2 linked regions of the Anaeromyxobacter diazotrophicus genome follow. The protein of the gene in region 2 interacts with the protein of the main gene of each other region in a pairwise test. Links are inferred from orthologs where the notes say so. Each region holds a gene or a part of one and is shown on either strand. Other genes may lie near its edges. The genes, in order: rho and nusG.

Region 1 (10,750 bases), on a different replicon or contig from region 2:
CTCCTCGGGGAGGCCGATCATGAAGTAGAGCTTGAGGAGCGACCAGCCGTTCTGGAAGATCGACTCGACCGCCCGGAGCAGGTCCTCCTCGCGGTTCCCCTTGTTGATGACGGCCCGCATCCGCTCGGTGGCCGCCTCCGGCGCGAGCGTGAACCCGGTCTTCCGGATGCGCCCGATCTTCTTCGCCAGCTCGTCGCTCATCGTCTCGGTGCGGAGCGACGGCAGCGACATGGCGATGCGCTCGCCCTCCCACCGCTCCAGGAAGTCGTCGAGGAGCGGGTTCAGGCAGCCGTAGTCGCCCGAGCTGAGCGAGAGCAGCCCGACCTCCTCGTAGCCGGAGGCGGCGAGGCCGGTCTCGGCGAGGCGCAGCACCTGCTTCGGGCTGCGCTGGCGCGTCGGGCGCGTGATCATCCCCACCTGGCAGAAGCGGCAGCCCCGGGTGCAGCCGCGCTGCAGCTCGATGGGGAGCCGGTCGTGCACCGTCGCCATGAACGGCACCAGGGGCCGCTCGTAGGCGGTGGTGGAGAGCGCGTCCAGGTCGGGCATCACGCGGCGCTCCACCCGCTCGTAGCCGGGGAGGAGCGGCTCCAGGGCGGCCAGCGCGCGGGTGGCCGGGTCGAAGCGGGGCGCGAAGAGCGAGGGGACGTAGACCCCCGGGACGCGCGCCAGCGCGCGCAGGAGCTCGGCCCGCGGCGCGCCGGAGCGCTTCCACGCCAGCACCGCGTCCGCGATCTCGTGGACCACCGCCTCGCCTTCACCCACCGCGAAGGCGTCGAAGAAGTCCGCCGCCGGCTCGGGGTTCATGGCGCACGGGCCGCCGCCCAGGACCAGCGGGTGCCGCTCGGTCCGCTCGCGCGCGAGGAGCGGGATGCCCGCGAGGTCGAGCAGCGCCAGCGCGCTCGTGTAGCAGAGCTCGAACTGGAGCGTGATGCCGAGCACGTCGAAGTCGGCCACGCGCGCCCGCGACTCGAGCGTGAAGAGCGGCTGGCGGCGCTCCCGCAGCAGCGCCTCCATGTCCGGCCAGGGCAGGAAGACGCGCTCGCAGGCGACGTTCGGCCGGTCGTTGAGCGCGTGGTAGAGGAGGCGGAAGCCCAGGTTCGACATCCCGACCTCGTAGGTGTCGGGGAAGGCGAGCGCGAACTTGAGGTCGGCGGCGCCGAGGTCCTTCACCACGGCGCCGAGCTCGCACCCCACGTACCGCGAGGGCTTCTGGGCGGCGAGGATCAGCTCGTCGAGGGCGGAGGGGTCGCGGTCCATGTCGTCTCGGGCGGCGGGTTGGAACCGCCGGTGGCCCGCTCCATGGTTGCTCCCGGCGCCAGGGGGCGCGGGAAAGGGGGCCGAGCTTTTAGCAGGTTTCAGAACGCGATGTCGAACGCGGCGAGCCCGCCCTGGGCCGCCTCCCAGCTCGCCTGCACGTCCTCCACCCGGGCGAGCCGAGGGCCCCGCCGGCAGTAGCGCACGAGCGCCTCCAGCGCCGGGCGCTCCCCCTCCGCCAGCACCTCCACGGAGCCGTCGGACCGGTTGCGGACCCAGCCCGTGAGCCCGCCGATCCGGAGCGCCTCGTCTGCGGTCGACTGGCGGAAGGCGACGCCCTGCACCCGGCCCGTCACGACCACCCGCACCCGCTCCTTCGCCGCCCCGCTCATGGCTCCCCCCCGGCGAGCAGCCGCTCGAACTCCTCCTCGCCGACCACCCGCACGCCCAGCTCCTGCGCCTTCTTGAGCTTCGACCCGGACTCCTCGCCCGCCACCACCAGGTGCGTCTTCCTGGAGACCGAGCCCGCCACCTTGCCGCCGCGCCGCTCGATCTCCGCCTTGGCCTCGTCCCGGGAGCGGCGGGCCAGCGCGCCCGTGAGCACCACCGTCTTGCCCGCGAAGAAGCCGCCCACCGCGGCCGGCTCGGGCGCGGCGACGACGCCCGCCGCGAGCAGCCGGCGCACCACCTCCTGGTTCTGCGGCTCGCCGGTCCAGGCGCGGATCTCGCGCGCGGTCTCCTCGCCGACGTCGCGCACCGCGGTGAGCTCCTCCTCGCCCGCGGCGAGGAACGGCTCGACGGCGCCGAAGTGGCGGGCCAGCGTCGCCGCCGTCGCCTCGCCCACCTGCGGGATGCCGAGCGCGTTGAGGAAGCGGCGCAGCGTGGTCTGCTTGGAGCGCTCGAGCTGCGCCACGATGTTCTGGGCGCTCTTCTCGGGGAGCTCCTGCGGCTTCGCGCCCTCGGCCGGCTTCCGGTTCCGGCCGAACGCCTTCTGCCAGTCCTCGAAGCGCACCGCGTACAGGTCGGCGAAGTCCTTCACCAGCCCGGTCGAGACGAGGTGGGCGGCGAGCTTCTCGCCGAGCCCGTCCACGTCCATGGCGCGGCGCCCGGCGAAGTGCGTGAGCCGCCCGACGAGCTGCGCCGGGCAGGCCGAGCCGGTGCAGCGGTAGACCTTCTCGCCCTCCTCGCGCACCACCCGCGCGCCGCACACCGGGCAGTGCTCGGGAAAGACGAACTCCCGCTCCTCGCCGGTGCGCCGCTCCGGGATCGACTTCACCACCTCGGGGATCACCTCGCCGGCGCGCCGGATGAGCACGAGGTCGCCGACGCGGATGTCCTTGCGCCGCATCTCGTCCTCGTTGTGGAGGGTCGCGCGCGAGATGGTGGCGCCCGACAGGCGCACCGGCTCCACCTCCACCACCGGCGTGAGGACCCCGGTGCGGCCGACCGAGGCCCAGATCTGCCGGACGCGCGTGGTCTCCTCCTGCGGCGGGTACTTGAAGGCGGCCGCCCAGCGCGGGAACTTCGAGGCCGCGCCCAGCCGGCGCTGCCAGTCGAGGTCGTCCACCTTCACCACCACCCCGTCGGTGTCGTAGGGCAGCTCGAAGCGGCGGTCCGCCATCCGGTCGCGGTAGGCCTTCACCTCGCCCATGCCGAGGCAGAGCCGGTTCTCGGGGTTGGTCTCGAAGCCGTAGGCCGCCAGCGCCTGGAGCTTCTCCCAGTGGTGCCGCCAGGGGGCGCCGCCGTCGCCGCCCGGCACCAGCGCCTCGTAGGCGATGAAGGAGAGCGGGCGGGTGGCGGTGACGCGCCAGTCGAGCTGCCGGAGCGAGCCGGCGGCGGCGTTGCGCGGGTTCGCGAACGGCTCCTCGCCCTGCCGCAGGAGGAGCTGGTTCATGGCGGCGAAGTGCTCCTTCTGCAGCAGCACCTCGCCCCGGACCTCCAGGCGGCGCGGAGCGCCGGCGAGGCGCGCGGGGATGCCGCGGTTCGCGCCCAGCCGCCCCACCGTCCGCAGGTTCTGGGTGACGTCCTCGCCGTTCACGCCGTCGCCGCGGGTGGAGCCCTGGAGGAAGGCGCCGTCCTCGTAGACGAGCTCCACCGCCAGCCCATCGAGCTTCGGCTCCAGCACGTACCGGACCGGCTCCTCGGCGGGCAGCCCGAGCAGGCGGTGGACGCGCGCGTCGAGCTCGTCCAGCTCCTCGTCGGTCTGGACGTTGCCGAGCGAGAGCATCGGCTCGCGGTGCACCACCCGGCCGAACCGCTCCGAGGGCGCGCCGCCCACGCGCTGGGTGGGCGAGTCGGGGCGGGCGAGCTCGGGGTGCTCCGCCTCCAGCGCGGCCAGCTCGCGCATGAGCCGGTCGTACTCCGGGTCGGAGAGGATCGGCTGGTCGAGGACGTAGTAGGCGTGATCGGCGGCGCGGAGCTGCCCCCGGAGGGCCTCGGCGCGCTCCGCCGCGCTCGGCTCGGTCATGCGCGTGGAGCATGGCCCGGCGCGGCCGCGCGGGCAACGGGATCCGGCGAGGTCCAGCGCTAGAAGGTGTCGGCGGAGCCGATGATCAGGTCCGAGACCGGCAGGAAGCTGTAGCCCTTCGCCAGATACGACATGGTGCGCGTGCTGGTCGCGCCGTCCCCGTCGAGGTCGCCGACGCCGGTCACGGTCATGGTGAGCGGCCCGCCGGTGGCGGTCAGGTCGTTGATGGCGAAGGAGTAGCTGTAATACGTGTCGCCCTGGATGAGCATCGGGAGCTGGTTCCAGCCCGCCATGCTCCAGTCGATGCGCCCCTTGCCGACGCCGGGGACCGCGGCGGGGTTCCAGGCCCCCGCGAGGCCGGGCGGCACGCGCTGCTGGTTCTGGACGATGTCGTTCACGGCGCGGCCGAGGCCCACCATCACGATGCTGCGCTCCGCCGCGCGCGAGCGCAGCTGGAACTTCTGGTAGCCCGGGAGCGCGACCGAGGACAGGAGCCCGATGATCCCGACCACGATCATGAGCTCGATGAGCGTGAAGCCGCGGGCATGAGCGGCGGCGCGAGGTGACCTCATGGCTTTCCTTCCTTGACTTGCGAGGCGGGCTCCACCACCCAGCCCCCGCTCGGCAGCGCGCGCAGGACGTTCCCCTTGGCGCGCTCCTGCTCCGTGAACGCCTCCAGCTCGGCGGGGCTCACCTTCGCGCCCGGCTCGACGAGCAGCAGCTGTCCGCCGGCGCCGTCCGGGACGACGAAGGTGTGGGCCGGCGCGCCGGCCAACGTGGGCGTGGGCTCCGGCGGCTTGCGCGTGGCGAACTGCCAGCCGTGGTAGCCCCCGACCGCCGCCAGCGCGATCGCGAACGCCACCCACAGCCCCTTGCCGCTGCGCTCGGTCCGGGCCGCCTCGGCCGCGGTCAGGTTGGAGAGGACCCGCGGGGCCGGGCGCGAGGGCGAGACGAAGGGCGCGGCCGGCAGCGGCGCGGGCGCGGCGGGCCCGACCCGCGCCAGGGCGCCCGCCAGGGCCACCCCGCCGTCGACGAGGGCGAGCCGCACCGGGTCGAGCGCCTCGGCGGCACCGGGCGGCGCGTCGGCCCCGGCGACCTTCACCTTCAGCAGGAGCGCGTCCACCTCGCCCAGCAGCGCCGGCAGCGCGGCGCCGTGGAGGTCCGGGCGCGTGGGCACCAGCGCCACCGCGAGGTCGAGCCGGAGGCGCAGCCCCGCCGCGCCGCGCAGGAGGCCGGGGTCGAAGGAGAGCGGGCCAGAGGTGAGCGCGGTGCGCTCCCCCTCCGAGAGCGCGGCCGCGACGCGCTCGGCCGCGGCGCGCCAGTCGGGGTCAGGGTGGGCCTCGCCGCGGAGCGCCGCCGCCAGCACCGCCTCCGCCTCCTCGGCGGAGGGCAGCGCCCCGGGGACGGGCGCCTGCACCGCGGTGAGCGCGGGCGCGCTCGCCGGCGGGACGGGGGCCGGCGCGGCGAGCGGGGCCGGGGCCGGCCGGACCGCCGGGGCCGCGGCCGGCGCCGGCGCGGGGGGGGCGGCGGCCGGCGCGAGCGCCACGGCCGGCACGAGCGTCGGGACCGGCGTCCGCGCCCGCCCGGGGAGGGGCGGCGGCACGGCAGGGGTGGCGCTTCGCTGTTCGGGCATCCGTGCTCCTCGCGAGCCCGGAGGAGGCCCGTGCCCGCGAGTGTACCGCGCGCACCAGGCCCCACCGAGCCACGGACCTGCCCCGAGTTCATGGTCTGAGAGCGGCACCGACCTCCGCCTCCATGCGCCCCCCTTCGCCCCCGCCGCCGCCGGGCCTCATGGCGGCGGCGCGCGGCGGGGCGCCCGGTTGACAGCGCAGGAGCAGAAGCTTAGGAATCTCAGCCTCTCCCGCTGCGAGCTCCCTCGCACACGCACGCACCGAACCGAGCCGGATCCGCGCCGCGCGTCCCCCGCGCGCCACCCCTCAGGACGAGTCCCATGCCCGCTGCCGCTCCCGCCGCCCCCGCCGCCTCTCCCAGCCACACCGACCTCAAGCACATGAAGGTGGCGCAGCTCACCGAGCTCGCGACCTCGCTCCACATCGAGGCGGCCGGGGCCCTCAAGAAGCAGGACCTCATCTTCGCCATCCTCCAGGCGCAGTCGAAGGTGGCCGAGGAGAAGAAGGAGGAGATGGAGGTCGGCGGCGAGGGCACGCTCGAGGTGCTCCCGGACGGCTTCGGCTTCCTCCGCAGCCCGGACTTCAGCTACCTGCCCGGCCCCGACGACATCTACGTCTCGCCCTCGCAGATCCGGCGCTTCAACCTGCGCACCGGCGACACGGTGCGCGGCACGGTGCGCCAGCCCAAGGAGGGCGAGCGCTACTTCGCGCTGCTCAAGGTCGACTCGATCAACGGGCAGCCGCCGGAGGAGAGCCAGTCGAAGGTGCTCTTCGACAACCTGACGCCGCTCTACCCGACCGAGCGGCTCCGGCTCGAGCACGATCCGAACGAGATGACCACGCGGGTGGTCGATCTCTTCGCGCCCATCGGCAAGGGCCAGCGCTGCCTCATCGTCTCCCCGCCCCGCGCCGGCAAGACGGTGCTCCTGCAGAACATCGCGCACGCCATCACGACCAACCACCCCGAGGTCACCCTCATCGTCCTGCTCATCGACGAGCGGCCGGAGGAGGTGACCGACATGGAGCGGACGGTGAAGGGCGAGGTCGTCTCCTCGACCTTCGACGAGCCCGCCACGCGCCACGTCCAGGTGGCGGAGATGGTCATCGAGAAGGCGCGGCGGCTGGCCGAGCACAAGAAGGACGTCGTCATCCTGCTCGACTCGATCACCCGCCTGGCGCGCGCCTACAACTCGGTCGTCCCGCCCTCGGGCAAGATCCTCTCCGGCGGCGTCGACTCGAACGCGCTCCACAAGCCGAAGCGCTTCTTCGGCGCGGCGCGCAACATCGAGGAGGGCGGCTCGCTCACCATCATCGGCACCGCGCTCGTCGACACCGGCAGCCGCATGGACGAGGTGATCTTCGAGGAGTTCAAGGGCACCGGCAACTCGGAGATCGTGCTCGACCGCAAGCTGATGGAGAAGCGCATCTTCCCGTGCATGGACATCGCGAAGAGCGGCACGCGCAAGGAGGAGCTGCTCCTCCCCCCGGCGTGGCTCTCCAAGATCTACATCCTGCGCCAGACCATCCTGAACGGGCTCGACAACGTCGAGGCGATGAAGTTCACGCTCGACAAGTTCCGCCAGGTGAAGAACCACGACGAGTTCTTCAAGATGATGGTCGGCGGCGGCAAGTAGGGCGGGCGCTCGTCCTCCGCCGCGGCCGCCCGCACCGCGAGGACCGCCCGGCGCGCCCCGCCGCCCTTGACGTAACCGCCCGAACCGACTAGATCCCGCCCCCTCGCGGCCCGGACCACGGCGCTCTCGCCGTGCAAGCGGCCGCTCCGAGAAGGAACCATGCGCGAAGGCATCCACCCCGACTACAAGCCGGCCAAGGTCACCTGCGCCTGCGGGAACGTCATCGAGACCCGCTCGACCCGCGGCGACTTCCACATCGAGATCTGCGCCAACTGCCACCCGTTCTTCACGGGCAAGCAGAAGATCATGGACACCGCCGGCCGCATCGAGCGCTTCAAGACGCGCTACGCCGCGACCCCGGCCGCGCCCGCCAAGGCCGAGGCGAAGGCCGCCCCCGCCAAGAAGGCGGAGCCGAAGAAGGCCGAGGCCTCCGAGAACCGCGCCGCCAAGCGCGCCAAGGCGAACGCCGGCAAGCCGAAGCCCAAGGCCGAGGCGAAGCCCGCCGAGGCGGCTCCCGAGGCGGCCCCGGCCGCCGAGGGCGGCGAGACGCCGACCGCGTAGCGCCACCCCGCTGCGCGTCGTCCCAGGCGGCGGTGCCCTCGCGGGCGCCGCCGCCTTCGTCTTCGCGGGGCGCGCGCCCGGCGCTTGCGTCGCCGCCGCCCGCGCTGTACTCAGCGCGCATGCCCCGTGCCCCCCTCGCCGCGCGCCTCGCCGGCCTCGCCGCCCTGGCGCTCCTCGCCGGGTGCCCGGAGGAGCGCCCGGGCGCCGAGAAGCAGATCCCCACCCAGCGCGTCCCGCCCGCCATGTCGGTCGAGCCCGCCCCCGCCGGCGCGGCCCCCGGCGACGCCGGGACCGCCGCCCCCGACGCGGGCGCGGCGCGGCGCCCGTAGCGGCGCGGTATAAAGGGCTCCGGTGGAGCCCCTCATCCTCATCGCCGACGACGAGCCCTCGAACCTCGAGTCGCTGGCGCGCATCTTCGCGCGCGAGGGCTGGAAGGTCGCGACCGCCGGCTCCGGGGCGGAGGCGCTCGACGTCCTCCGGCGCGAGCAGGTGGCGGTGCTCGTCACCGACCTCATGATGCCGGGGATGAGCGGGGAGGCCCTCCTGCGCGCCGCCCGCGCCGTCTCGCCCGAGACCGAGGTGGTGCTGGTGACCGCCTACGGCACCGTCGAGGCGGCGGTCTCCGCCATGAAGCTCGGCGCCTACGACTTCATCACCAAGCCCGTGAAGCGCCACGCCATCGTCAAGTCGGTGCGGCAGGCGCTCGAGAAGGCGTCGCTCGTCGCGGAGAACCGCGCGCTCAAGGCGCAGCTGGCGGGGCTCGGCGCGGCCGCCGCGCCGGGCGCGCTCGTCGGCAACGCCCCCGCCTTCCGCGCCGCCGTGAACGCGCTCGAGCAGGCCGCGCCCACCGCGGCCACGGTCCTGCTCGGCGGCGAGAGCGGCACCGGCAAGGAGCTGGCGGCGCGGCTCGTCCACGACCGGTCGCCGCGGGCGGCCGGGCCGTTCGTGCCCATCAACTGCGCCGCCATCCCCGAGACCATCCTCGAGTCGGAGCTCTTCGGCTACGAGCGGGGCGCGTTCACCGGCGCCGCCGCGCGCAAGGAGGGCCGCTTCGAGCGCGCGCACGGCGGCACGCTCTTCCTCGACGAGGTGGGCGAGATGTCGCCCGGACTTCAGGTCAAGCTCCTGCGCGTGCTGCAGGACGGCGTGGTGGAGCGGCTCGGCGGCACGCAGCCGGTCCAGGTCGACGTGCGGATCGTGGCGGCCACCAACAAGGAGCTCGCCGCCGAGGTGCGCGCGGGCCGCTTCCGCGAGGACCTCTTCTACCGGCTCAACGTCATCGCCGTCCGGCTGCCGCCGCTCCGGGAGCGGCGCGAGGACGTGCCGCTCCTCGCCAGCACCTTCCTCCGCCGCCTCTCGCTCAAGCACGGGAAGAGCCTCGAGGGGTTCACGCCGGCCGCGCTGGCGGCGCTCGAGGCGTCGCCCTGGCCCGGCAACGTGCGCGAGCTCGAGCACGCCGTCGAGCGCGCGGTGGTGCTGTCGCGCGGTGGGCTGGTCGACGAGACGGACCTCCCGGAGGCGGTGCGGCGGCCGCGCTCGGGCACCCCCGCCCCGGCCCCGGCCGGCTCCCTGGCCATCCCCCTCGGCACGCCGATGGAGGAGGTCGAGAAGATCGTGATCCGCGAGACGCTCCGGCAGACCCACGGCGACAAGACGCTCGCCGCGCAGATCCTGGGCATCGCCGCCCGCACGATCTACCGGAAGCTCGATCGCGACGAGAGCGGGCGGCTCGTCGAGCCCGGCGGGGGGCAGGGGCAGGACGTCCCCTAGGCGCTGCCAATTTGGCCGCGCCCGGGGCGCGCCGGGCGCGGCCTTGCCAAAATGACAAGGCCGCGGGCGGCGGTCGGGACCGCGCGGGCGAGCGTACGAGAAATCGCAAGCCGTCGCGGGCCGTTGCATGATGTCCCCGGCCGCCGTCGCTGGCACGCGCGTTGCTCACCACCTCCGGGGCGCTCCCCGCATGCTCGACCTCTTCTTCAGAAAATACGCCTGGACGGCCACCCTGCTGCTGCTCTTCGCGGCGGCGTGGCTCTGCGCACGCACCGTGAACACGGTGGTGGCGGCCGTCATCCGCCCGCGCCCGGCGGTCGACCTCAGCGCGCTCCCCTCCGCGGCGGCCCGCCCCGTCGCGCCGCCGCGGCTCGACTCCGAGCGGCTGTACGCGCTGGTCGGCCAGAAGCCGCCGGCGGCGCCCGCCGCCGGGCAGGAGGCGGGCGCGGGGGCGCAGCCGCAGGGGCCGCAGAACTGCGCCGATCGCAACGCGGCGCCGGTGAAGAGCGGCCTGCGCGCCCAGCTCGTGGCCGCGGTGATCTCCGACCACCCGCGCTCCTCCATCGCCTCCATCACCGACCTCAACACCCGCGAGACGCGCGTCTACGGCATCGGGGATCAGCTCCTCGGCGCGACCGTCCTCTCCATCGAGCGGCTGCGCGACGACCGCGACGCCACCGGCAGCGGGGTCAAGGTGGTCGCCATCGTCTGCGACGGCGGGCAGAAGCAGTACGTGGACTTCGAGCCGGGCGACGGCTCCGGCGCCCCGCCGCCGCGCCCGCTGGCGCGCCCGGGCGTCCCGGAGGAGGCGGAGCCCGCCGGCCCCAGCGCCGCCGAGGGCGTGAAGAAGCTCGCCGACAACCGGTACGAGGTGAAGAAGAAGTTCATCGACGAGACGCTCTCGAACCTGAACAACGTCGCCACCCAGGCGCGCATCGTCCCCTCGTTCAAGAACGGCGTCGCGAACGGCTTCAAGCTCTTCTCCATCCAGCCGGGCTCGCTCTACTCCGCCATCGGCGTGGAGAACGGCGACGTCATCCAGCGCATCAACGGGTACGAGATGAACTCGCCCGACAAGGCGCTGGAGGTCTACCAGAAGCTCCGCGAGACCCCGCACATCTCGATCGAGATCGAGCGCAACGGGCAGGTCATCCGCAAGGAGTACAACGTCACCGGTCCGTGAAGCACCGCGGCCCGCGACCCGAGACGCCATGCGCAAGCTCCTCCTCCTCCTCGCCGCCGTGCCGGCGCTGGCGCGTCCGCAGAGCGCCGCCGCCCCGCCCTACCCCGGCGCTCCTCCCCCGCCGCCGCCCGGCGCGGCGCAGTCGCCCGGCGCCCAGTCCTCGGCCGCGCGCGCGGCGCTGCAGGCGCAGCAGCAGGCGCAGCAGGCCCAGCCGCAGCTGCCCGCGCCCGCCCCCGCCCCGCGCGGCGTC
Region 2 (10,615 bases):
CCTGACCTTCGACCACCGCCGTGCGGATCGCGAAGTTCTCGCGGTCCTTGGCGAAGTCCACCAGGATCTTCGCCGGCGACACCACGTCGTCGTACGACATGATGAGCGCGGTGGGCCCGACGAACTTCTCGACCAGCGGCTCCACCGGCGTGCCCTTGGCGGCACGCTGGGCGAGGGTGTTCTTGACGATCTTGTAGTCGATCTTCGCGTCACGGAACTTCTTGCGGAGACCGGTGACCGTCGCGACGTCGAGCCCCTTCGGCTCGGCGAGGATGGCCGCCTTCGCCTTGGCCATCAGCTCGTGAAGCTGGTTGATGACCTCTTCTTTTTCCGTCCGGTTCAACTGTCCTCACCACCTTTCCGACCGCCCCGCCCCTCGGGGCGGCGACGGTGCACTGGGTCTTCGGACAGGCCGGACGGCCGGTACGCTGACCCCCTGGCCAAGCAGGGGACGCTGAACGTCCCTGAGTCTCGGCGGGTCGGACGCCTTCGCCCGTTTGACCGCCCTCCCCTACGCCTTCTCGCACCCGGGGAGAGCGGGCCCGCTGTCTTGGACCAGGAAACCCCGGCGGCCCCATGCCGCCGGGAGAAGCGATCGCCGGCGGGGAGCGCGCCCCGCCGGCCGCGAAGCCTTACGCGTGGGCGGCGGTGAGCTCGGCGGTGTCGAGCTTGATGCCCGGCCCCATCGTGCAGCTCACGGTCACGTTCTTCACGTAGACGCCCTTGGCGGTCTGCGGCTTCGCCTTGAAGATGATCTCCATGATGGCGTTGAAGTTCGCCTTGAGCTTCTCCGGCTCGAAGGAGGCCTTGCCGAAGGGGACGTGCACGATGCCCGCCTTCTCGACGCGGAACTCCACCTTGCCGGCCTTCTGCTCCTTGACGGCCTTGGCGATGTCCATCGACACCGTGCCGACCTTCGGGTTCGGCATCAGGCCGCGGGGCCCGAGCACCTTACCGAGGCGGCCGACCACGCCCATCATGTCGGGGGTGGCGAGCACCTTGTCGAAGTCCATGAAGCCGCCCTGGATCTTCTCGGCCAGGTCCTCGGCCCCGACGATGTCGGCGCCGGCCTCCTGCGCGTCGCGGGCCTTGTCGCCCTTGGCGAAGACGGCCAGCCGCACCGCCTTGCCCATCCCGTGCGGCAGCACGACCGCGCCGCGCACCACCTGGTCGGCGTGCTTGGGGTCGACGCCGAGGTTGATGGACGCGTCCACCGACTCGTCGAACTTCTTCGAGGCGGTCTGCTTCACGAGGGTCATCGCCTCGTCGAGCTTGTAGCGCCGCTCGCGGTCGACCTTCGCCGCGACCGCCTTGTACTTCTTCGCGATGTGAGCCATGTCGTGTGTCTCCCGGTCCGCGGCCTAGCCGACGACGTCGATCCCCATCGAGAGCGCCGTGCCCTCGACGGTCCGCATGGCGGCTTCCAGCGTGCCGGCGGTCATGTCCTGCATCTTCATCTTGGCGATCTGCTCGACCTGCTTCTTCGTCACCTGCCCGACCTTCTCCTTGCCGGGCTTGTGCGCCCCCGAGCCCTTCTTCTTCTCGGTGTGCAGGCCGGCCGCCTTCTTGAGGAGGACGGCGGCGGGCGGCGTCTTGAGCAGGAAGGTGAACGAGCGGTCCTGGTACACGGTGATGATCACCGGGATGATGAGACCGTCCTTCGCCTGCTGCTGGGTCGCCGCGTTGAACTGCTTGCAGAACTCCATGATGTTGACGCCGTGCTGGCCGAGCGCGGGGCCGACCGGCGGCGCCGGGTTGGCCTTGCCGGCCGGGATCTGCAGCTTGACCTGACCTGTGACCTTCTTCATGGCTGCTCCTCTCGTGGTGTGACGGGCGTTGACGCGCCCTCCCACGCCTGCGGACTACGTCTTCTCCACCTGCATGAAGTCGAGCTCGACCGGGGTCGCCCGGCCGAAGATCGAGACCAGCACGCGGAGCTTGCCCTTGTCGGGCTTGACCTCCTCCACCGTGCCGTTGAAGTTCGAGAACGGCCCGTCGATGACGCGGACCTGGTCGCCGTCCTCGAACTGCACCCGGGGCTTCGGCTTGAGGGTGCCCTCCGAGATCTGGCTGGTGAGGCGCGCCACCTCCTCGTCGCGGACCGCCGGCACCTCGCGCGGGTTCTTCGCGTTGCCGACGAAGCCGGTCACCTTGGGCGTCGACTTCACCATGTGCCAGGTGCCGTCCGCCATCTGCATGTGGACGAGCACGTAGCCGGGGAAGAACTTGCGCTTGGAGGTCTTCTTCTCCCCCTTCACCATCTCCACGACCTGCTCCATGGGGATGAGCACCTCCCCGAAGCACTCGGCGAGCGGCGCCGCCCTGCGGACGGCCTTGCCGTCCTCGAGGTCGTCGAACTCGATCTTGTCCTCGCCGTGCTGGCGGACGTACTCCTCGATCGACTTCTTGACCTTGTTCTCGAAGCCCGAGTAGGTGTGGACGACGTACCACTTCTTCGCCATGTCCCGAATCTCCGTTCCGCTCAGCCGCCCCAGCCTGCCGCCCCTCTAAACGCCGCGGCGGGGCCGACGCCCCGCCACTCGATCCCGCGCTGCGCCCCGGCCCCCGGACCGGCGCGGCCGCCGTCTAGTAGACGAGCGAGCTCAGCTTGGCCCAGACGTAGTCGAAGACGCCGAGGACGATGGCGGCCACGAAGGTGGCGACCACCACCGCGACCGTGGCGGCGCGGGTCTCGCGCAGCGTGGGCCAGGTGACCTTCTTGAGCTCGCTGGCGACCTCGAGCGAGACCGTCCGCACGCGGGTGGCGCGCCAGGCCACCACCGCTGCCGCCACCGCGATGCCGTAGCCGAGGACGGTGGTGAGCGTCCAGTCCTCGCCGAACAGGGCGGGGTCGTTCCAGCGCGCGTAGGAGAAGGCGAGCCCCAGGATCTTCTCCAGGAACACGCCCACGGCGAGCGCGGCCAGCACGAAGAAGATGACCACCATCCTCCTCGGATCGACGCCTGCCTTGCCTTCCGCCGCCATGGTGCCTCGCTTCGGTGCTTCGGGTGGGGTTTGCTGCCGGTGAGTTGGCAGGCCAGGAGGGATTCGAACCCCCAACCCGCGGTTTTGGAGACCGCTGCTCTAGCCGTTCGAGCTACTGGCCTGTGAAGGGTGCGCCGGCCCAGGGGCCGGCGCCGCCGTTACTTCGTCTCCTTGTGACCCTGGTGCTTGCGGCACCGCGGGCAGTACTTGGAGAGCGCGAGCTTCTCCTGCGTCTTCTTCTTGTTCTTGGTGGTCGAGTAGTTCCGCTCTTTGCAGACGGTGCACTCGAGGGTGATGATGCTGCGGTTGCCGGCCATGTGAGTCTCTCGTTTCGCGACGGCGGGGGACGAGCCCCCGCCCTACCAGCGGTTGGCGGGGCCGCTCGGCCCCGCGCCCTTACTGAATGACCTCGGCGACGACGCCCGCGCCGACCGTACGGCCGCCTTCACGGATGGCGAACCGGAGCTCCTTCTCCATGGCGACGGGGGTGATGAGCTCCACCTCCACCGACACGTTGTCCCCCGGCATCACCATCTCCACGCCCTTCGGTAGCGTCATCGTCCCGGTCACGTCCGTCGTCCGGAAGTAGAACTGCGGCCGGTACCCGTTGAAGAACGGCGTGTGACGACCGCCCTCCTCCTTCGTCAGGACGTACACCTCGCCCTTGAACTTCGTGTGCGGCGTGATCGACCCCGGCTTCGCCAGCACCTGACCGCGCTCCACCTCCTCGCGCTTCAGGCCGCGCAAGAGCGCCCCGATGTTGTCGCCCGCCTGCCCCTCGTCGAGCAGCTTGCGGAACATCTCCACGCCCGTCACCACCGTCTTCGCCGTGGGCTTGATGCCGACGATCTCGACCTCCTCGCCCACCTTGATGACGCCGCGCTCCACGCGCCCCGTCGCCACCGTCCCGCGCCCCGAGATCGAGAACACGTCCTCGACCGGCATCAGGAACGGCTTGTCCGTCGCGCGCTTCGGCGTCGGCACGTAGGAGTCGACCGCGTCCATCAGCCGCATGATCGACGGCTCGCCCAGGTCGCCCTTGTCGCCCTCGAGCGCCTTCAGCGCCGACCCCTTCACGATCGGGATCTCGTTCCCCGGGAACTCGTACTTCGTCAGGAGCTCGCGGACCTCCAGCTCCACCAGGTCGAGCAGCTCCTTGTCGTCCACCATGTCGCACTTGTTCAGGTAGACCACGATGTACGGCACGCCCACCTGCCGGGCGAGCAGGATGTGCTCCCGCGTCTGCGGCATCGGGCCGTCCGCCGCCGAGACCACCAGGATGGCGCCGTCCATCTGCGCCGCGCCGGTGATCATGTTCTTCACGTAGTCCGCGTGGCCCGGGCAGTCGACGTGCGCGTAGTGCCGCTTCTCCGTCTGGTACTCCACGTGCGCCGTCGCGATCGTGATGCCGCGCTCCCGCTCCTCGGGGGCCTTGTCGATCTGGTCGTACGCCATGAAGCTCGCCATGCCCTTCGCCGCCAGCACCTTCGTGATGGCGGCCGTGAGCGTCGTCTTCCCGTGGTCGACGTGCCCGATCGTCCCCACGTTCACGTGCGGCTTGTTGCGCTCGAACTTTTCCTTGGCCATGTGCGCTCCCCGGTGTGCGGCGCTGCTCGCTGAAAACTGGAGCCCTCTTCCAGGATTGAACTGGAGACCTCGTCCTTACCAAGGACGCGCTCTACCAACTGAGCTAAGAGGGCCTGTTCCTTTCTCGTGCTGCGTTCTCACTGGAGCGGGAAACGGGATTCGAACCCGCGACATTCAGCTTGGAAGGCTGACGCTCTACCAACTGAGCTATTCCCGCGTGCTTCTCGACTCCTTCAAGGTGACACTGGTGGAGGGGGGTGGATTCGAACCACCGAAGGCGTAAGCCGGCAGATTTACAGTCTGCTCCCTTTGGCCGCTCGGGAACCCCTCCGACTCCTTCTCACTCTCGCCCTGCCCTCCGCCACCCGTGAACTGGAGCTGGCGGTGGGACTCGAACCCGCGACCTGCTGCTTACAAGGCAGCTGCTCTACCAGCTGAGCTACGCCAGCCCGAACCCGGCACCCGCGCGGCGCGGCCGCCACCACCGCCGAGAACAGATCCGTGCCGCCCTACGACCCACGTAGAGCGGCGGTTTCTAGCCCCCCTGCCCGCCCTTGTCAAGCGCGAGGTGCCGCAGGATTTTTCGCGCGGCCGCGCTGCCGCAGGACCTCGTAGAGCGCGATGGCGGCGGAGGCCGAGGCGTTGAGGCTGCCCACCTTTCCCTGCATCGGGATGCGCGCCACGCGGTCGCAGGTGCGCCGCACCAGCGGCCTCACTCCGCCCCCTTCCGAGCCGATGACGAGCGCGGTCGGCACGGTGAGGTCCACCTCGGCGATGGACTCCTCGGCGGCGGCGTCGGTGGCCACCGTCCACACCCCCGCCTCCTTGAGCCGCTCCAGCGCCTGGGCGAGGTTCGTGACGCGGGCCACCGGGCAGTGCTCGACGGCGCCGGCCGACGCCTTGGCGGCGGCGGGCGTCACCCCGGCGGCGCGGTCCTTGGGGATGACCACCCCGTGCGCGCCGAGCGCGTGCGCCGAGCGGATGACCGCGCCCAGGTTCTGCGGGTCCTCGATGCCGTCCAGCACCACCAGCAGCGGGGGCGCGCCGGCCGCCCGGGCGGCCTCGAGCAGCTCGTCGAGCTCGCGGTAGCGGTAGTCCGAGACCACCGCCACCACGCCCTGGTGGCGGTCCGTCCCGGCCAGGCGGTCGAGCTTGTCGCGCGGCGCCTCGCGCACCTTCGCCCCCCGCGCGCGGGCGGCCTCGGCCAGCTCGGACAGGGCGCGGCTCCGCTCGCCGCTGGTCAGCCACAGCTCGGCCGGCACGTCGCCGCCCGCCCGCAGGAGCTCGCGGACGGGGTTCACCCCGTAGAGGGTCCTCACCTCACGGTGACCGGGATGGGCACGGTGCGCGTCTGCTTCACGCAGGCCTGGTCGCTGCAGATGAAGAAGTCGACGTTGGCCTTCGCCTCCTGCACCCCCGCCGCCGAGGCCACGAAGGGCGCCTCGAAGCGCGGCGCGTCGGCCTTGGCGTCGACGGCGTCGCGCCGCCCCAGCTCGCTCTTCTCGAGCTTCAGCACCGGCGGCGCCTCGAACCGGATCTTGAGCGGCGCCTGCGGGTGGACGTGCCAGCCGGGCGCGGTGGGGCGGATCACCACCACGAGCTTGCCGGGCTGGCCCGCCTGCACCGCGGCGGTCGAGGCGGACGTGTCGAGCGCGTAGGCGCGGGCGGCCTCGGCGCCCGGGTCGGCGGCCAGCGCGGGCGCGGCGAGCGCGCAGAGCGCGGCCAGGGCGAGCGGGCGGAGCGAACGCATGGGCAGGACCTCCATCTGCGCTTCCATAGCAGAGACGGCCCGGGGACCCCAACTATTCACGGCAGCTGGGCCCGCCGGGGCGCCGCGCCGCGCCGGCCGCGGGCGAGCCCCAGCGGCGCCGGGCGGGCCGCGCGGAGCTCCTCGGCCCGCGCCACGATCGCGGCCGCGACGTCCACGCCGCACGCCTCCTCCGCCTCGCGCAGCCCGGGCGAGCTGTTCACCTCGAACACGAGCGGGCCGCCCTTCACCTCGAGCATGTCGACGGCGCACACCTCGAGGCCCACCACCCGCGCCGTCTCGACGGCCACCCGCGCGTCCTCCAGCGGCAGCCGGCACGCCTCGATGCGCGCGCCCCGGGCCAGCGTGCGCGCGAAGCGGCCCGCGCGCGGCCGGCGCCGCAGCGCCGCCACCACCCGGCCGCCCACCACGAAGGCGCGCAGGTCGCGGCCGCGCGCCCCCTTCACGTACTGCTGCACCACGATGTTCTGCCCGAGGCCCAGGATCGCCTCCAGCGCGGCCTCGAGCGAGGGCAACGACTCGCAGATCATGAGCCCGGTCTTCTCGCTCTGCGCGACCAGCTTCACCAGCACCGGCAGGCCCCCGACGTGCTTCACCATGTCCTTCAGGCCGGAGGCGTCGCTCGCCATGACCGTGAGCGGCACGCCGATGCCGCGCCCGGCGAGGAGCTGCAGGCAGCGCATCTTGTTGCGGGAGGCGGAGATGCCCTGCGCCGAGTTGAGGACGGTCACCCCGAGCAGCTGCAGCTGGTTCACCACCGCCAGCCCGTACTGGTTCACGGAGAGCGCGATGCGGGGGATGACCACGTCGGTGCGCGGGAAGGGCGCGCGTCGGTGGTACAGCGCCGGAGCCGTGCCGCCGAGCCCCATCTCGACCTGCACCGGGTCGAGCACGCGCGCGCGGTGACCGCGCGCGCGCGCCGCCTCGACGAGCCGCCGGGTGGTGTAGATGGCGCTGGAGCGGCTGAGGATGGTGAGGTGCACCGCCGGATGGTAGGGCCGCCGGGGCGGCGGCGCCAGCGCGCGCTCGCGGCGCCGGCGCGGGCCGCGGGTCCCGCGCCGGGGCGCTCCGTCAGGCGGCGGGGGGGCGGCCCACCTGCCGCGCCGCCTGCTTGCGGTCGGCCAGCGCGCGCAGCGTGTTCCCCACCAGGGCCAGGAACTCGCCGAAGAACCGCTCGAACCGGCCGATCTCGTCGTCGTTCGTCGCCACCACCGCCGCCCCGACGCCGTAGTCGCCGCCGGCGAGCCGCACCGACAGGTCCTCCATGGTCCCGGTCATGCGGCGCAGGCGGCCGAAGATGAGGCGCTCCACCAGCAGGAAGATGAGGCCGCAGGCGACGAGGGCGAGGGCCACCACGAAGGCGAGCGCCTGCACCAGGCTGGCGCGCATCCCCGCGTTGAGGGCGCTGATGTCGTGCCGCACCACCAGCCCGCCCACCACCGTGCCCGAGGCGTCGCGCACCGGCACCACGCCGCGGACGAAGGCGGCGCCGCCCCGGCCCTCCTCGCTGAGGATCTGGCTGGCGCCGCCGCCGCCTGCGATGGCCGACGCGTCGACGATGGGGTCGGCGGTCGTGCTGTTCACCACCACCACCTCCGGCCAGTCGTCCCAGCCGTTGCGCTCCGCGCCGCGGGTGCGCGCCCACTCGCCCTGGTCGATGAAGCGCTTCGCGATGAACATGGCGAAGTCGTTCCCGGTCTGCGCCTTCATCTTGCCGAGGAAGTGCTGGATGCCCTCCCCGAGCTCCATGTACCCGATGAGCTTGCCGTCGACGACGAACGGCCGCCCCACGCGGAGGGCGAACTCGCTCTTGCCGAGCTCCTTGCCGGCCGAGGTCTCCTGCCGCGCCATGGCGCGGAGGAGGCCCTGCCGCTCGATCACGTCCCCGAACTTGGCCGGGAGGTGAGGGCGGAAGAACATCTTGCGGGTCTCGGGCTCGACGAAGTTCCAGTGCCCGATGCCGTGCTCCGCCTTGAGCGCGTGGTGGATGGGCGCGGTCACGGCGGCGAGCCGCTCGCGGTCCTTGGCCGCGAACGCCTCCCGGATGGCCGGGTTGAGGACGAGGGTGTCGAGCACGGTCGAGAGCTTCTCGACGTCGTTGCGCTCGAGGTCCTCGTAGGCGGTGGAGGCGGAGCGGAGCGCGTCCTCGGAGGCGCTCCGGACGGCCCGCGCGTAGAGCGCGCGCACGAGCCCGGCGCTGGCCAGCCCGGAGGCGCTCAAGATGAGGACCACGGACACGACCAGCTTCACGCGGATGGAGAGGCTCTTCATGGGGTGGGATCTCCGGCACGGAAGGGCTGGCCCAGCACGGCGGTCGCGGCCGCCTCGAGCTTCTTCAGCTTGTCGGGGTCGTCGGGGCTGTCGGGGTCGACGAGGTCGAGCGCGAAGCCCGCCTTGAGGGCGATCTGTCCGCGCAGCTTGAAGCGGTCGCCGCCGCTCCGCAGGATGAGCTCGTCCACGCGCTGGACCGCGCGGTGGAGCGCCCCCGCGCCGGGGCGGCCGGGGCGCTCGCGCACGGCGCGCTCGAGCTTCTTGACCACGCTCGAGGCCGACATGGTGAGGAACGGCAGGTTGATGCTGGGCGCGCACAGGAAGAGGAGCTGACCGCCGCCCTCGAGCCCCTTCACCACCACCCGCGCGCCGGCGAAGCGGAAGTCGGCCAGCGCCGCCTTGCCCACCGCCGCCTCCAGGCCGGGGGCGCGCGCCGCCAGGACCGCGGCCGCGCGCTCGGCCTGCGCCGGGTCCACCGCCGGTGGGAAGGCCTGGGCGAGGAGCTGCCCCTCCCCGTCGCAGAGGAGGCTCCCCACCACCCCGGGGACCGCGTTGAGCTGCGCCAGGAGCTCGTGCATGGCCACCCCTCCCCGTTCAGCGGCCCTTGACGAGGGCGGCGCGCACGCCGGCCTCGACGGAGCCCAGCTCGTGATCGGCCCGGACCACCACCGCCAGCGACTGCGCCTTGCCCGCCAGCAGGAGCAGGTGCCGGCGCGCGCCCTGGACGGCGACCGAGCGGAGCTCGCCCGCCTGGAACAGCGCGCCCAGCTCGGCGGCCATCATCGCGACGTAGCAGGCCTGACCCGCCACGACCTCCGCCTCGTAGCCGCCCTCGCTGGCGCGCTTGCCGTCCCGCGTGACCAGCACCGCCTCCGCCACCCCGGGCACCCGGCGCGCCGCCTCGACGGCGGCGCTCGCCCCGCCTGCGGCCGCGGGCGGCGGCGCGGCCGCGGGGGCGCGCCCGGAGCGCCGCTCGTCCACCACGCGCAGCGCGTCGATGAGGAGGTGCTCGCAGCTCTTGTGGAGGGTGCGCCGGGCGGCGACCACGTTCGGCTCGACGCTGAACCGGCCGCGCGGCCAGGCCAGGATCTCGCGGAAGGCCTCCTCCCCGACCAGCTCGCCGCGCTCGGCGTGCACGATCTCGCCGTCGCGGAAGAAGATGACGCCCAGCGCGCCCTCGTGCTCGATGCGGAAGCAGCCCGAGAAGCGGTTCTGCGCGTTGAGCTGGAGCAGATCGGACAGGCCGAGGCCCGCCACCCCCCCCTCGAAGCCATCGGCGGCCCGGCCCACCGCGTCGTCTGCGAGCGTCATGTCCCGATCTCCCCGGACGCGATGATAGACGGGTTTGCCTCACCGTGAAGGAGGGCGCGGGGCCACGCGACAACGGGACTCAGTGGGTGCACGTCGCACCTCACCCCACCCGGTGCGTCGCGCGCGACGCACCAGACGCAGGAACGCCCGCGATCCGGGTGGACCGCGGGCGTTCCCAGCGCTCCGGCGCCGCGGGGGCGTCAGACCTGCTTGTACTCGGCGTCGACGACGTCGTCCTTCTTGCCGGCCCCACCCTCCGGCGGCGGCGGCTGCTGCGGCCCGCCGTCGGCGCCCCCAGCGGCGGCGCCCGCCGTCTTGTAGAGCTCCTCGGCCGCCTTGTGGCTCGCCTTCTCGAGGCGCTCGACCGCCGCCTTGACCTCCTCGGCGGAGCCCTTCTCGCGCACCTCGTGGACCTTCTTCACCGCCTCCTCGATCTCGCTCACCGTCGCCGCGGCCAGCTTCTCCTTGTTGTCCTTGACGAGCTTCTCCATCTGGTAGGCGAGGTTCTCGGCGCGGTTCTTCTGCTCCACCTCCTCGCGGCGCTTCTTGTCCTCCGCCTCGTGGGCGCTCGCGTCGGCCACCATCTTCTCCACCTCGTCCTTGGCCAGGCCCGAGGAGTGGGTGATGGTGATCTTCGTCTCCTTGCCGGTGCCCTTGTCCTTGGCCGAGACGTTGAGGATGCCGTTCGCGTCG

The links.
Region 1: the proteins of nusG (region 2) and rho interact in binary tests that used the Escherichia coli proteins (3 or more experiments, as listed by UniProt). The link is inferred for Anaeromyxobacter diazotrophicus from one-to-one orthologs.

Annotation. Positions count from the first base shown.
Region 1 is NZ_BJTG01000001.1:361,620-372,369, forward strand. What follows is about bases 4,830-7,829. They hold rho (transcription termination factor Rho), read left to right. Parts: upstream 4,830-5,672; coding sequence 5,673-6,986; downstream 6,987-7,829. Other genes in these bases: HWY08_RS01650 (hypothetical protein), read right to left, coding at 4,830-5,354; rpmE (50S ribosomal protein L31), read left to right, coding at 7,146-7,547; HWY08_RS01665 (hypothetical protein), read left to right, coding at 7,667-7,829. Also shown: HWY08_RS01630 (TIGR03960 family B12-binding radical SAM protein), read right to left, coding at 1-1,257; HWY08_RS01635 (acylphosphatase), read right to left, coding at 1,356-1,646; NAD-dependent DNA ligase LigA, read right to left, coding at 1,643-3,721; HWY08_RS22140 (pilin), read right to left, coding at 3,781-4,293; more of HWY08_RS01650, read right to left, coding at 4,290-4,829; more of HWY08_RS01665, read left to right, coding at 7,830-7,876; HWY08_RS01670 (sigma-54-dependent transcriptional regulator), read left to right, coding at 7,899-9,317; type II secretion system protein GspC, read left to right, coding at 9,508-10,500; type II secretion system secretin GspD, read left to right, coding at 10,529-10,750. UniProt on the Escherichia coli protein: Facilitates transcription termination by a mechanism that involves Rho binding to the nascent RNA, activation of Rho's RNA-dependent ATPase activity, and release of the mRNA from the DNA template.
Region 2 is NZ_BJTG01000004.1:313,717-324,331, reverse strand. Bases 663-3,527 are described here. They hold nusG (transcription termination/antitermination protein NusG), read right to left. Parts: upstream 2,463-3,527; coding sequence 1,863-2,462; downstream 663-1,862. Other genes in these bases: tuf (elongation factor Tu), read right to left, coding at 3,382-3,527; rpmG (50S ribosomal protein L33), read right to left, coding at 3,144-3,302; secE (preprotein translocase subunit SecE), read right to left, coding at 2,587-2,985; rplK (50S ribosomal protein L11), read right to left, coding at 1,362-1,808; rplA (50S ribosomal protein L1), read right to left, coding at 663-1,337. Also shown: rplJ (50S ribosomal protein L10), read right to left, coding at 1-343; more of rplA, read right to left, coding at 633-662; more of tuf, read right to left, coding at 3,528-4,572; 23S rRNA (guanosine(2251)-2'-O)-methyltransferase RlmB, read right to left, coding at 5,130-5,891; HWY08_RS10070 (hypothetical protein), read right to left, coding at 5,888-6,322; HWY08_RS10065 (ATP-grasp domain-containing protein), read right to left, coding at 6,379-7,323; HWY08_RS10060 (cache domain-containing protein), read right to left, coding at 7,412-8,611; HWY08_RS10055 (roadblock/LC7 domain-containing protein), read right to left, coding at 8,608-9,189; HWY08_RS10050 (DUF4388 domain-containing protein), read right to left, coding at 9,206-9,922; molecular chaperone DnaK, read right to left, coding at 10,123-10,615. UniProt on the Escherichia coli protein: Part of the processive rRNA transcription and antitermination complex (rrnTAC). The complex forms an RNA-chaperone ring around the RNA exit tunnel of RNA polymerase (RNAP).